Regions from separate parts of the Streptomyces sp. NPDC015144 genome, predicted to be linked through region 1. Evidence: riboswitches for the same ligand, from Rfam matches in the RefSeq annotation. Region 1 holds a riboswitch; each other region holds the start of a gene.

The links. Region 1 has a riboswitch for cyclic di-AMP ahead of ACF08W_RS11280 (NlpC/P60 family protein). Riboswitches for the same ligand answer to the same signal wherever they lie in the genome.
Region 2: linked by a shared signal. The riboswitch ahead of ACF08W_RS18990 (C40 family peptidase) and the one ahead of ACF08W_RS11280 (NlpC/P60 family protein) in region 1 are both predicted to bind cyclic di-AMP.
Region 3: linked by a shared signal. The riboswitch ahead of ACF08W_RS01240 (peptidoglycan DD-metalloendopeptidase family protein) and the one ahead of ACF08W_RS11280 (NlpC/P60 family protein) in region 1 are both predicted to bind cyclic di-AMP.

The regions. Positions count from the first base shown of each region.
Region 1 is NZ_JBIBUU010000005.1:104,313-107,578, forward strand. It holds gene ACF08W_RS11270 (NlpC/P60 family protein) at 1-157, opposite strand, end outside; gene ACF08W_RS11275 (hypothetical protein) at 474-827, shown strand; gene ACF08W_RS11280 (NlpC/P60 family protein) at 928-2,082, opposite strand; cyclic di-AMP (ydaO/yuaA leader) riboswitch at 2,252-2,393, opposite strand; gene pcrA (DNA helicase PcrA) at 2,631-3,266, shown strand, end outside.
Region 2 is NZ_JBIBUU010000010.1:130,912-134,177, forward strand. It holds gene ACF08W_RS18980 (ATP-dependent Clp protease proteolytic subunit) at 1-519, shown strand, start outside; gene ACF08W_RS18985 (hypothetical protein) at 527-835, shown strand; cyclic di-AMP (ydaO/yuaA leader) riboswitch at 1,229-1,395, shown strand; gene ACF08W_RS18990 (C40 family peptidase) at 1,399-1,872, shown strand; gene ACF08W_RS18995 (8-amino-7-oxononanoate synthase) at 2,061-3,203, opposite strand.
Region 3 is NZ_JBIBUU010000001.1:291,543-294,808, forward strand. It holds gene ACF08W_RS01235 (alpha-galactosidase) at 1-1,591, shown strand, start outside; cyclic di-AMP (ydaO/yuaA leader) riboswitch at 1,887-2,043, shown strand; gene ACF08W_RS01240 (peptidoglycan DD-metalloendopeptidase family protein) at 2,047-2,952, shown strand; gene ACF08W_RS01245 (SGNH/GDSL hydrolase family protein) at 3,117-3,266, shown strand, end outside.

The DNA of each region.
Region 1 (3,266 bases):
CGGACTTGACCTGGGCGGGGGTGCGCTGCGGTTCGGCGTGGGCCGCGGGGCCGGGCAGTGCGGCGGCGGTGGCGGCCCCGGTGAGGGCGAGGGTCGCCGCGGTGCGGGCAGCAGGGCCGGTGTACAGGCGCTGCTTGGGTTTTCGATGCGCTGCCACGGGGGCGTGCGTCCTTCCTGACGACTGCCCGACGGGGGGTACCGGCGGGCCCGCCGGTACGTTCGGCGGAGTGGCCGGTCCCGTCGGGGCGGGGCGCCCGGTCCGTCAGTGACGCTAAACCCGGGACACGGGCCGGAGTCGTAATGACGCATATTGCTCGTTTTTGGCGTGGCAATGCCGTCGATTGATCGGAAAAATTACGCCAGAGTCACGCAATTGGTACAGGTGTGAGTCAAGCGACACGGAGGCGTGTTTGCCCGGTGAAGGTGGACCTGCCTGTCGGGGGGTGGTATAGCCCTGGCTAGGCTGCGGCCTCATGGACGTACTCATTCATGTCTTCGTCGCCCTGCACATCATCGGCATCGCCTCCCTGCTGGGTGGATTCCTCACCCAGATGAAGGCGATGGGCGCGGGCGCGGCCCGATTCGTCCCGGCGATGCTGCACGGTGCGCTGACCATGCTGGTCACCGGTATCGCGCTCGTCGGGATGCGCGAGGCCGACGGCGGCCACGTGAACAACATCAAGATCGGAGTGAAGCTGCTGATCCTGGTCGTCATCCTCGCGCTCGTCTACATCAAGCGGGACGAGGAGAAGGTCGACAAGGGCGCCTTCGCGGCGGTCGGCGGGCTGACGCTCGCCAACATCTTCATCGCCACGCTCTGGGTCTGACCCCGCTCCCGGCTGCCGGGCGGACCCGGCAGCCGGTGCACGGTGCGCGCGCCTCCGTCATGGAAGCCGCCACGGAACCCGTCGTGGGCCCCGCGGTGGACTACGCCGGGCGCACGCTGCCGTAGATCGGCATGTAGTAGATCGACTCCTCGCGCACGTTCGCCCCGGGCTTCGGCGCGTGGATCATCATCCCGTCGCCCTTGTAGATGCCGACGTGGCTGATGTCGTCGTAGAAGAAGACCAGGTCACCGGGGCGCAGATCCGCCGTCGCGACCCGGGTGCCGATCTTGACCTGGTCCCAGGTGGTGCGCGGGATGTCCACACCGGCGGCCTTCCAGGCGGCCTGGGTGAGCCCGGAGCAGTCGTACGACGCCGGGCCCGTCGCGCCCCACACGTACGGCTTGCCGATCTGGGCGCGGGCGAAGGCGAGGACCTGCTCCGCCTTGCTGCTGGTGCCGCTGCCCGTGCCGGATCCGGTGCCCGTTCCGGTCCCCGTGCCGCCGGACTTCTTCGCGTCCTCGGCGGCCTTGCGGTCGGCCTCGGCCTTGGCGGCGGCCTGCCGCTTCGCCAGCTCCTCGGCCTTCCGTGCCGCCTCCGCCTCCTTCTTCCGCTCGATCTGCGCGAGCCGCGCCTTCTCCTCGGCGGTCAGCTTCGACAGCAGTGTGCGCGCCTCGGACAGCTTCGTCCGGACGTTCTGCTTGCTGGTGCGCAGATCGGCCTGGGCCGTCGTCAGCGTCTCCAGGCTCCGTACCGCCTCGGCCCGCTTCTTCGCGGTCTTCTCCTGCTGGACGCGGAAGTCCGTGACCGCCTTCTGCTGGCGATCGGTCATCCGCCGCATCAGCTGGCTCTGGTCGAAGTACGACTGCGGGTCGTCGGCCAGGAAGAACGTGGCGGTCGGCGCGATGGAGCCGTTGCGGTACTGCGCGGCCGCGAAGGCGCCCAGCGTCCTGCGGGCCTCGTTGAGCTTGTCGGTGCGCTGGGCGACGTCCTCCAGCAGGGCGTCGACCCTGGCGCGCTGGGCGGAGGACGCCTCCTTCGCCTGGTTGTACTTCTGGGTCGCGGTGCCCGCCTGCCGGTAGAGGTCGTCCACCTGCTTCTGGACGTCCTCGACGCTCGGCCTCGGATCCGGCGCGGCCACCGCGCTCTGCGTGGAGAGCAGAGTCACGGACGCCAGGGCCGCGGTGGTGAGCCCGACGGCCGGTGCGGTGGAACGCACCCGGGCGCGCGGTTTGCGGTGCGATGCCAAGAGGGGCATCTCCTTCCGTGGACCGCCTGCCGGGACAGGGCGTTTCGTTTGGATCAGGCCGGGCTCGCGTGCCCCGGTGCTGCGCCTCGCCGCGTTGTCGTCACTCGCCGACGCTCCGCGTCGACTCCCTCCTCCGCCTTGCGATCCACAGCACCGGACCCCGCTCCCTGATCCGGCCTGATCCAAACGAAACGCCCCGGCTGTCGGGTTCGGGCGAACGGAAGGCTGCCCTACGGTCCGCGTGGGGGTTATGGACCGATTCACCCCGATAGTGCATGGTGGGTCCCCGGCTCCGGACTCCCGTACGGGCAGCCCGGATTCGGCGCGGGCGCCCGTTCGGCGTGGGTCGCCGCAAGGGGGTCGGGCCGCCCGGTCGAGCACGCTAGCCAACCCGTGGTGCCACTGGGAAGGTTGATGTTCGAAATGCCCGATACATTTTCGTGACCTGCGTGACAGGGGTCCGGATGCTCACCCCGCGTGGGCCCCCGCTGCCGCTCCGTACCGTCTCCCGGAACGCCCGCCGGGCGCCGGGGGCCAGCCCGTAGACTCGACAAGCGATGAGCAGCCTCTTTGACGACAGTTTCCTGGCCGGCCTCCAGCACTCGGAGGAAGAGCCCCCGCCGCCCCCCGAGGACACCGCGCCCGAGGTGGTGCCGGAGGGGCTGTTCGAGGGCGTGTTCGATGGTCCGCCGCCCCGGGACGCCTACTACCGCGACGGCGCCCCCCGCCCCGTCATCGACCCCGAGGCACTCCTCGACGGGCTGAACACCGAGCAGCGCGCCGCGGTCGTCCACGCCGGCTCCCCGCTGCTCATCGTCGCCGGGGCCGGCTCGGGCAAGACCCGGGTGCTGACCCACCGGATCGCCCACCTCCTCGCCGAGCGCGGGGTGCACCCCGGCCAGATCCTGGCGATCACCTTCACCAACAAGGCCGCCGGCGAGATGAAGGAGCGCGTCGAGCAGCTCGTCGGACCGCGCGCCAACGCCATGTGGGTCATGACCTTCCACAGCGCCTGCGTCCGCATCCTGCGCCGCGAGTCCAAGCGGCTCGGCTTCACCTCGTCGTTCTCGATCTACGACGCGGCCGACTCCAAGCGGCTGATGGCCCTGGTCTGCCGCGATCTGGACCTCGACCCGAAGCGCTTCCCGCCGAAGTCGTTCACGGCCAAGGTCTCCAACCTGAAGAACGAGCTG
Region 2 (3,266 bases), on a different contig from region 1:
ACCCCGGTCGACGACGCCGCCGCCTCGGACCTGATCGCGCAGTTCATGTATCTGGAGCACGCGGCCCCCGACCGGCCCCTCTCGCTCTACATCAACTCCCCCGGCGGCTCGTTCGAGGCCATGTCCGCGATCTACGACACGATGCGGTACGTGAACTGCGAGGTGGAGACCTTCTGCCTCGGCCAGGCCGGCCCCTGCGCCTCCGTACTGCTCGCCGCCGGAACGCCCGGCCGTCGGCACGCGCTGCCCGGCGCCCGGGTGCTCGTGCGCCAACCCGAACTTCCCGAGCCGATGCGGGGTCAGCCGTCCGACCTGGCCATCGAGGCACGGGAGATGGAACGGCTGCACGCGCTCCTCGTCGACCTGCTGGCCCGGCACACCGGGCAGGACGCCGGGCGGATCGCCGAGGACATCGAGCGCGATCTGATCCTCGACGCGGCCGGGGCCCGGGCGTACGGCCTGGTGGACCATGTCCTGGAGAACCGGAACGCCGTCCGCGCACCGCACGGCGCGCGGTGACCGCCCGATGCGACCGCCGGAGCCCCGGCCGCTTCCCGCGCTGACCAGGGCCGAGGGGGAGTTCATCGACCGTTACCTCGATGTCGTCGACCAGGTCGGGCGGATCAACCCGGCCCGGGGCAGCGACACCTACGGCGCCCTGCGCGCCGCACAGGCGCTGGCCTCGCACGCGGTCGCACTACGGGACGCCCTGACGCTGATGCACGAGCGTGGGGAGGCACACATCCACGCCGCGACACTCGCCCGGGCGCTGCGCGTCCTGGACGGCGAGCGCCGCGCCGGGCGCGTCACCGTGCCACCGGCTCCCACCGGTTGACCGGAGCGTACGCTCCGCCGTGGGCGGCGCGGCCCACCGCACCGCCCTCGGCCCGCACCCCGTCCAGGGGGGCGACACACCCGACACGGTGATCGGATTTCCTCGCTCGTTCGGCGTAGGAAGTCCCCTGCGCAAGAGACCGCTCGACTTGCGCGTTTCGCGTGGACCACGGCTGGAACCAGCGCTTCCGCCGCTGGTACCGCGCCGGTCCGATCATCCGGCGACGGTCCGGAAGGACAGATGTCCACCCGAATGGATCAGCCGTGAGGAGCCTCACATATCCGTTTTTCAGCTCGGAAATCCACCGGCCCGTGGGTCAAGATCCCTGGGACGACAAGCCCCCGCCACCGCGGCGGGGCGGTCCGGGTGGACGCCGAGTCCTGCCGCCGTCCGGATGCCTGGTCGACGAAAGTGGATCGGCAGGAGTGGAGGACCCGAGCACAACGGGTCGGCCCGGGCACACCGGACGACCCTCGGGGTGAAGCCGCACCACGCGGCCGGGCGACTTCGCAGGCCCGAACCCGACAGGTCACCCTTCACAGGCGGCTGACGAAGGGTTGCGCATGTCTGCGCAGGTTCATGTCCCGTCCTTGCTCGCCCGGGCCGGCACGGCCTCGGTCCTCACTCTCGCCGCCGTCGGCGGCACCATGTTCGCGCCGGGCGCCCCTACGGAGGCCCAGGCCGCGACCGTATCGATGAAGGCGCTCGACATCGCGGCGTCGAAGAAGGGCTCACCGTACCGCTGGGGCGCCGCGGGCCCCCACCGCTTCGACTGCTCGGGCCTGACGCTCTACGCGTTCAAGAAGGCGGGCAGGACGCTCCCCCGCACGGCCCAGCAGCAGTACAACCGGGCCAAGCACGTCCGGTCCTCGGACCGGCGCCGGGGCGACCTGGTCTTCTTCCACTCCGGCCGCAGCGTCTACCACGTCGGGATCTACGCCGGGGAGAACCGGATCTGGCACTCCCCGAAGGCCGGCGCCGTGGTGAGGCTGGAGAAGATCTGGAGCAGGAGCGTCTACTACGGCCGGGTCGGCTGAGCCCCGGCCGGCCCGCCACGCGGTCGCGGCCGCGTATCGCGTTCGGCGCCGGACCGTCCGGCGCGGCCCCCTCCCTGATCGGCTCCGGCCCGTCCGGCCCGACGGAAGGGAGGGGCCGCGCGGTCCTCACCGGACCGCGCGGCACGCCGTCGCACCCCGGCCGACGGACACGTACGGGGCGAGTGCGGTCAGCCGGCGGGCGCGGTGCGCAGGACGGTCGACACAGCAGTGGCGATCTCCTCCTCGGTCAGGTCGGCGCGCGCGGTCAGCCGGAGCCGGGACACCCCGTCCGGCACCGACGGGGGCCTGAAGCAGCCGACGGCGACCCCGGCGGCGCGGCAGTCGGCCGCCCAGCGCACCGCCGCGTCCGCGGAGGGGGCGCGCACCGACACCACGGCCGCGTCGGGGCGTACGGCGGTCAGCCCGGCCCCGGTCAGCCGTTCGTGGAGCGTGGCGGCCACCGCGCGGGCCCGGCCGGGCCGTTCCGGTTCGCGGCGCAGCAGCCGCAGGCTCGCCAGGGCGGCGCCCGCCGCGGCCGGTGCGAGACCGGTGTCGAAGATGAACGTCCGGCCCGTGTTGACGAGGTGTTCGATGACACGGGCCGGTCCGAGGACGGCCCCGCCCTGGCTGCCCAGGGATTTGGAGAGGGTGAGGGTGGTCACGGTCCCGGCGGTGCCCGCGAGCGAGGCGGCGGCCGGCGCCCCCCGGCCGCCGGGCCCGAGCACGCCCAGGCCGTGTGCGTCGTCGACGAGCAGGGCGGCGTCCTCCGCGCGGCAGACCTCGGCCAGTTCGGCCAGCGGGGCCGCGTCGCCGTCGACCGAGAAGACGGAGTCCGTGACGGCGAGCGCCCGCCCGTCCCGTGTCCGCAGGGCCTTGCGTACGGCCTCGGGGTCGGCGTGCGGGACGACGGCGGTCCGGGCGCGGGAGAGCCGGCAGCCGTCCACGATCGAGGCATGGTTGCCCGCGTCGGAGACGATCAGCGAGCCGTGTCCGGTGAGCGCCGTGACGGCGGCGAGGTTGGCCGCGTAGCCGGACGACAGCACCAGGGCCGCCTCGAAGCCGCAGAACTCGGCCAGTTCCCGTTCGAGTTCGGCGTGGAGCGCGGTGGAGCCGGTGACCAGCCGTGAACCGGTCGCACCCGCGCCCCATTCGTGTGCGGCGGCCGCCGCGGCCGCCGTGACGTCGGGGTGTCTGGCCAGCCCCAGGTAGTCGTTGCTCGCGAGGTCCAGGAGCCCGGAGGCGGCGGGCCGGGGGCGGAGGACACGGACGAGTCCGGCATCGGCACGACGGCGTGCCTCGGCGTCGATCCAGCCGAACGGGTCGAAGGGCATGAGCGGTCCCTTTTGTAGGCAGCTCACAGACCCTAACCGTGGGAACCGCCGGTCATGGTGTGG
Region 3 (3,266 bases), on a different contig from region 1:
GCTGCACGGCCGCTGGTCGGCCGAGACCCGGATCGAGCGCGCGGAGCTGCTCCACGGCGAGAGCGTCATCTCCAGCAGACGCGGCCACACCGGCCACCAGTACCTGCCGTGGGCCGCGCTGGACGCCGACGGCGCGGCGACCGAGGAGAGCGGCGAGGTCTACGGCTGTGCGCTCGGCTGGTCCGGCTCCTGGCGGATCTGCGTGCAGCGGCTGCCCGACGGCCTCGTACAGATCACCGGCGGCGCGGGGCACGACGAGTCCGGACTGCTCCGGCTCGCCCCGGGGGAGTCGTACACCACGCCCGTCTTCGCCGGGCTCTGGAGCGATCAGGGTTTCGGCGGGGCCAGCCGGGCCTGGCACGCCTGGCAGCTGGCCCATGTGATCCCGGACGCCGGGACCCTTCGGCCGGTGCTCTACAACTCCTGGGAGGCGACCGGCTTCGACATCTCGCTGGACCAGCAGCGGACCCTGGCCCGGCGCGCCGCGGACATGGGGGTCGAGCTGTTCGTGGTGGACGACGCCTGGTTCGGGCGGCGGACCAGCGACCGGGCCGGGCTCGGCGACTGGACCCCGAACCCGGACCGGTTCCCCGGCGGGCTGAAGCCGCTCGCCGACGAGGTGCACGCACTCGGCATGCGGTTCGGCATCTGGGTCGAACCGGAGATGGTCAACCCCGACAGCGACCTCTACCGGGCGCACCCCGACTGGGTCCAGCACGTCCCCGGCCGGACCCGCACCGAGTACCGCAACCAGCTGGTGCTCAATCTGGCCCGGCCCGATGTCCGGGAGTACCTCTGGGAGCAGCTCGACGCACTGCTCTCCAGCACCCCCGTCGACTACGTGAAATGGGACTTCAACCGCTGTTTCACCGACCCCGGCTGGCCCGGTGAGGAGTACCCGCAGCGGATCTGGACCGCTCATGTGGACGCCCTGTACGCGCTGATCGACCGGCTCAGGGCCGCGCACCCCCACGTCGCCTTCGAGTCCTGCTCGGGCGGCGGCGGCCGGATCGACCTGGGCATCCTCTCCCGCACCGACCAGGTGTGGACCTCCGACAACACCGATCCGCTCGACCGGCTCGCCATCCAGGAGGGGTTCAGCCACCTCCACCCCGCCCGGGTGATGGCCGCCTGGGTCACCGACAGCCCGAACCGGCAGCTCAACGGCAGGGTCAGTTCGCTGCGTTTCCGGTTCGTGAGCGCCATGGCCGGAGTGCTCGGCATCGGCGGGAACCTCGCCGAATGGAGCGAGGAGGAGCTGGCCGAGGCGCGTGGCTGGGTGGATCTCTACAAGGAGATCCGCCCCGTGGTGCAGCAGGGCGCGCTGTACCGGCTGCGCGAACCGCGCGGCGGACTCAGCGCCGTCCAGTACGTACACGGCGAGGAGACCGTGGTGCTGATGTGGCTGGAGGCCCAGCGGTACGGGGAGCGCCCGCCGGCCCTGCGGCTGCGCGGGGTCGACCCCGCGGCCACGTACACCTGCCAGGACACCGGGGCGGTCCACCACGGATCGGTCCTGCTCCACCGGGGGCTGCACACCGGCCTCCGGGGCGATCTCGACGCGCGGGTGCTGCGCCTGCGACGGGACTGACCGCCCCGCCATGTCCGTAATGCGCACTTTTTACGAACATCTCCCGCTTATAAGAGGGATGGCCGGTGCCCCGTGAGCGGGATCATATTCGTGACGGTGTGTGGCGGCGGGCGGGACGGGAATTCCGTTCGCCGCGCGGAACAACAAGATCCGTAATCCACGGAGGGTGACCGGAATTCCCTACCGAATTCCCGAAAAGGAATACCGGCGGGGAACCCGGTGCTTGTTCTCGCCGTCCCGGCTCGCTTACGGTCACCGCATTCCGGACGGCCCGCCCAATCCTGCCGCCGACCGGAATTCACATCCACTTATCGCGTGGCAGGAGCGGGGGAACCAGGTAGGCCGCTGGCCGGAGAGATCCGGACGGCTCGGGGTGAAGTCGCACACCGTGCGGCCGGGCATCTCCAGCCCGAACCCGACAGCTCACCTCGCAGGCGCCGGAGAGGAAAGACGCCATGCCCATCACGGGTAAGCACCGCCGTCCCAAGATCGGCCCCATCGCTCGCGGTTTCGCCGCGGTCAGCACCGGTGGCGCCGTCATCGCACTGCCGCTGCTCGGTGCCACCGGCGCCCACGCCGCCGACCAGGCCGCCGCGCCGGAGCAGGCCCCCGTCGCGCACACCGCGCCGAAGGCCGCCCCGCAGTCCGCGCCCACCACGTACTCCGTCGTCCCCGGCGACTACCTGTCGAAGATCGCGGCCGAGCACCACGTCGCGGGCGGCTGGCAGAAGCTGTACCAGGACAACCGCGAGGTCGTCGGCAAGAACCCCAGCCTGATCCTCCCCGGGATGAAGCTGACCCTCGGCGCCGCCGCCGTCGGTACGGCCGCTCCCACCGGTGCGGCCGCGCCGTCGAAGGCCGCCCCGGCCGCCGAGCAGCCCGCCCCGGCGGCCCCGGCCGCCAAGGAGGCCCCGGCCCCGGCCACCAAGGAGGCCCCGGCCACCGAGAACACCGGCTCCGGCTACGTCCACCCGGTCCCCGGCAGCCACACCACCAATTACCGGGCCTCCGGCTCCAACTGGTCCAGCGGCAGCCACACCGGCATCGACTTCCCCGTCTCCACCGGCACCGGCGTCAAGGCCATCACCTCCGGCACCGTCGTCACCGCCGGCTGGGGCGGCGCCTACGGCAACCAGGTCGTCGTCAAGCACGCCGACGGCCACTACTCGCAGTACGGCCACCTGTCCTCCCTCTCCGTCTCGGCGGGCCAGTCCGTGAGCGCCGGCCAGCAGGTCGGCCTCTCGGGCGCCACCGGCAACGTCACCGGCCCGCACCTCCACTTCGAGGTCCGCACCGGTCCCGAGTACGGTTCGGACATCGACCCGATCGCCTACCTGGCCTCGCACGGCATCTACGTCTGAGCGTGACCCGGAGCAGGACGAAGGAAGGGGCGGTGCGCGGTGGCGCACCGCCCCTTCCGCCTATTCCCCCTTTGCCAAAAACTGACCGGGTGGCCTATGTCACCACCCGTCAACCCTTTATTACGGTCGCGTAGGTCACATTCGACGGTGCAGGATAAGCGCTTGTGGCAGACGATTCGAGAAAAATGCAGCGTGGCGTCAACAACCGACAGGGCGTCATCGGGTCGTACGCGGCGATCGGCGACAGCTTCACCGAGGGAGTCGGTGACCCCGGCCCGGACGGAACATTCGTCGGCTGGGCGGACCGGTTCGCG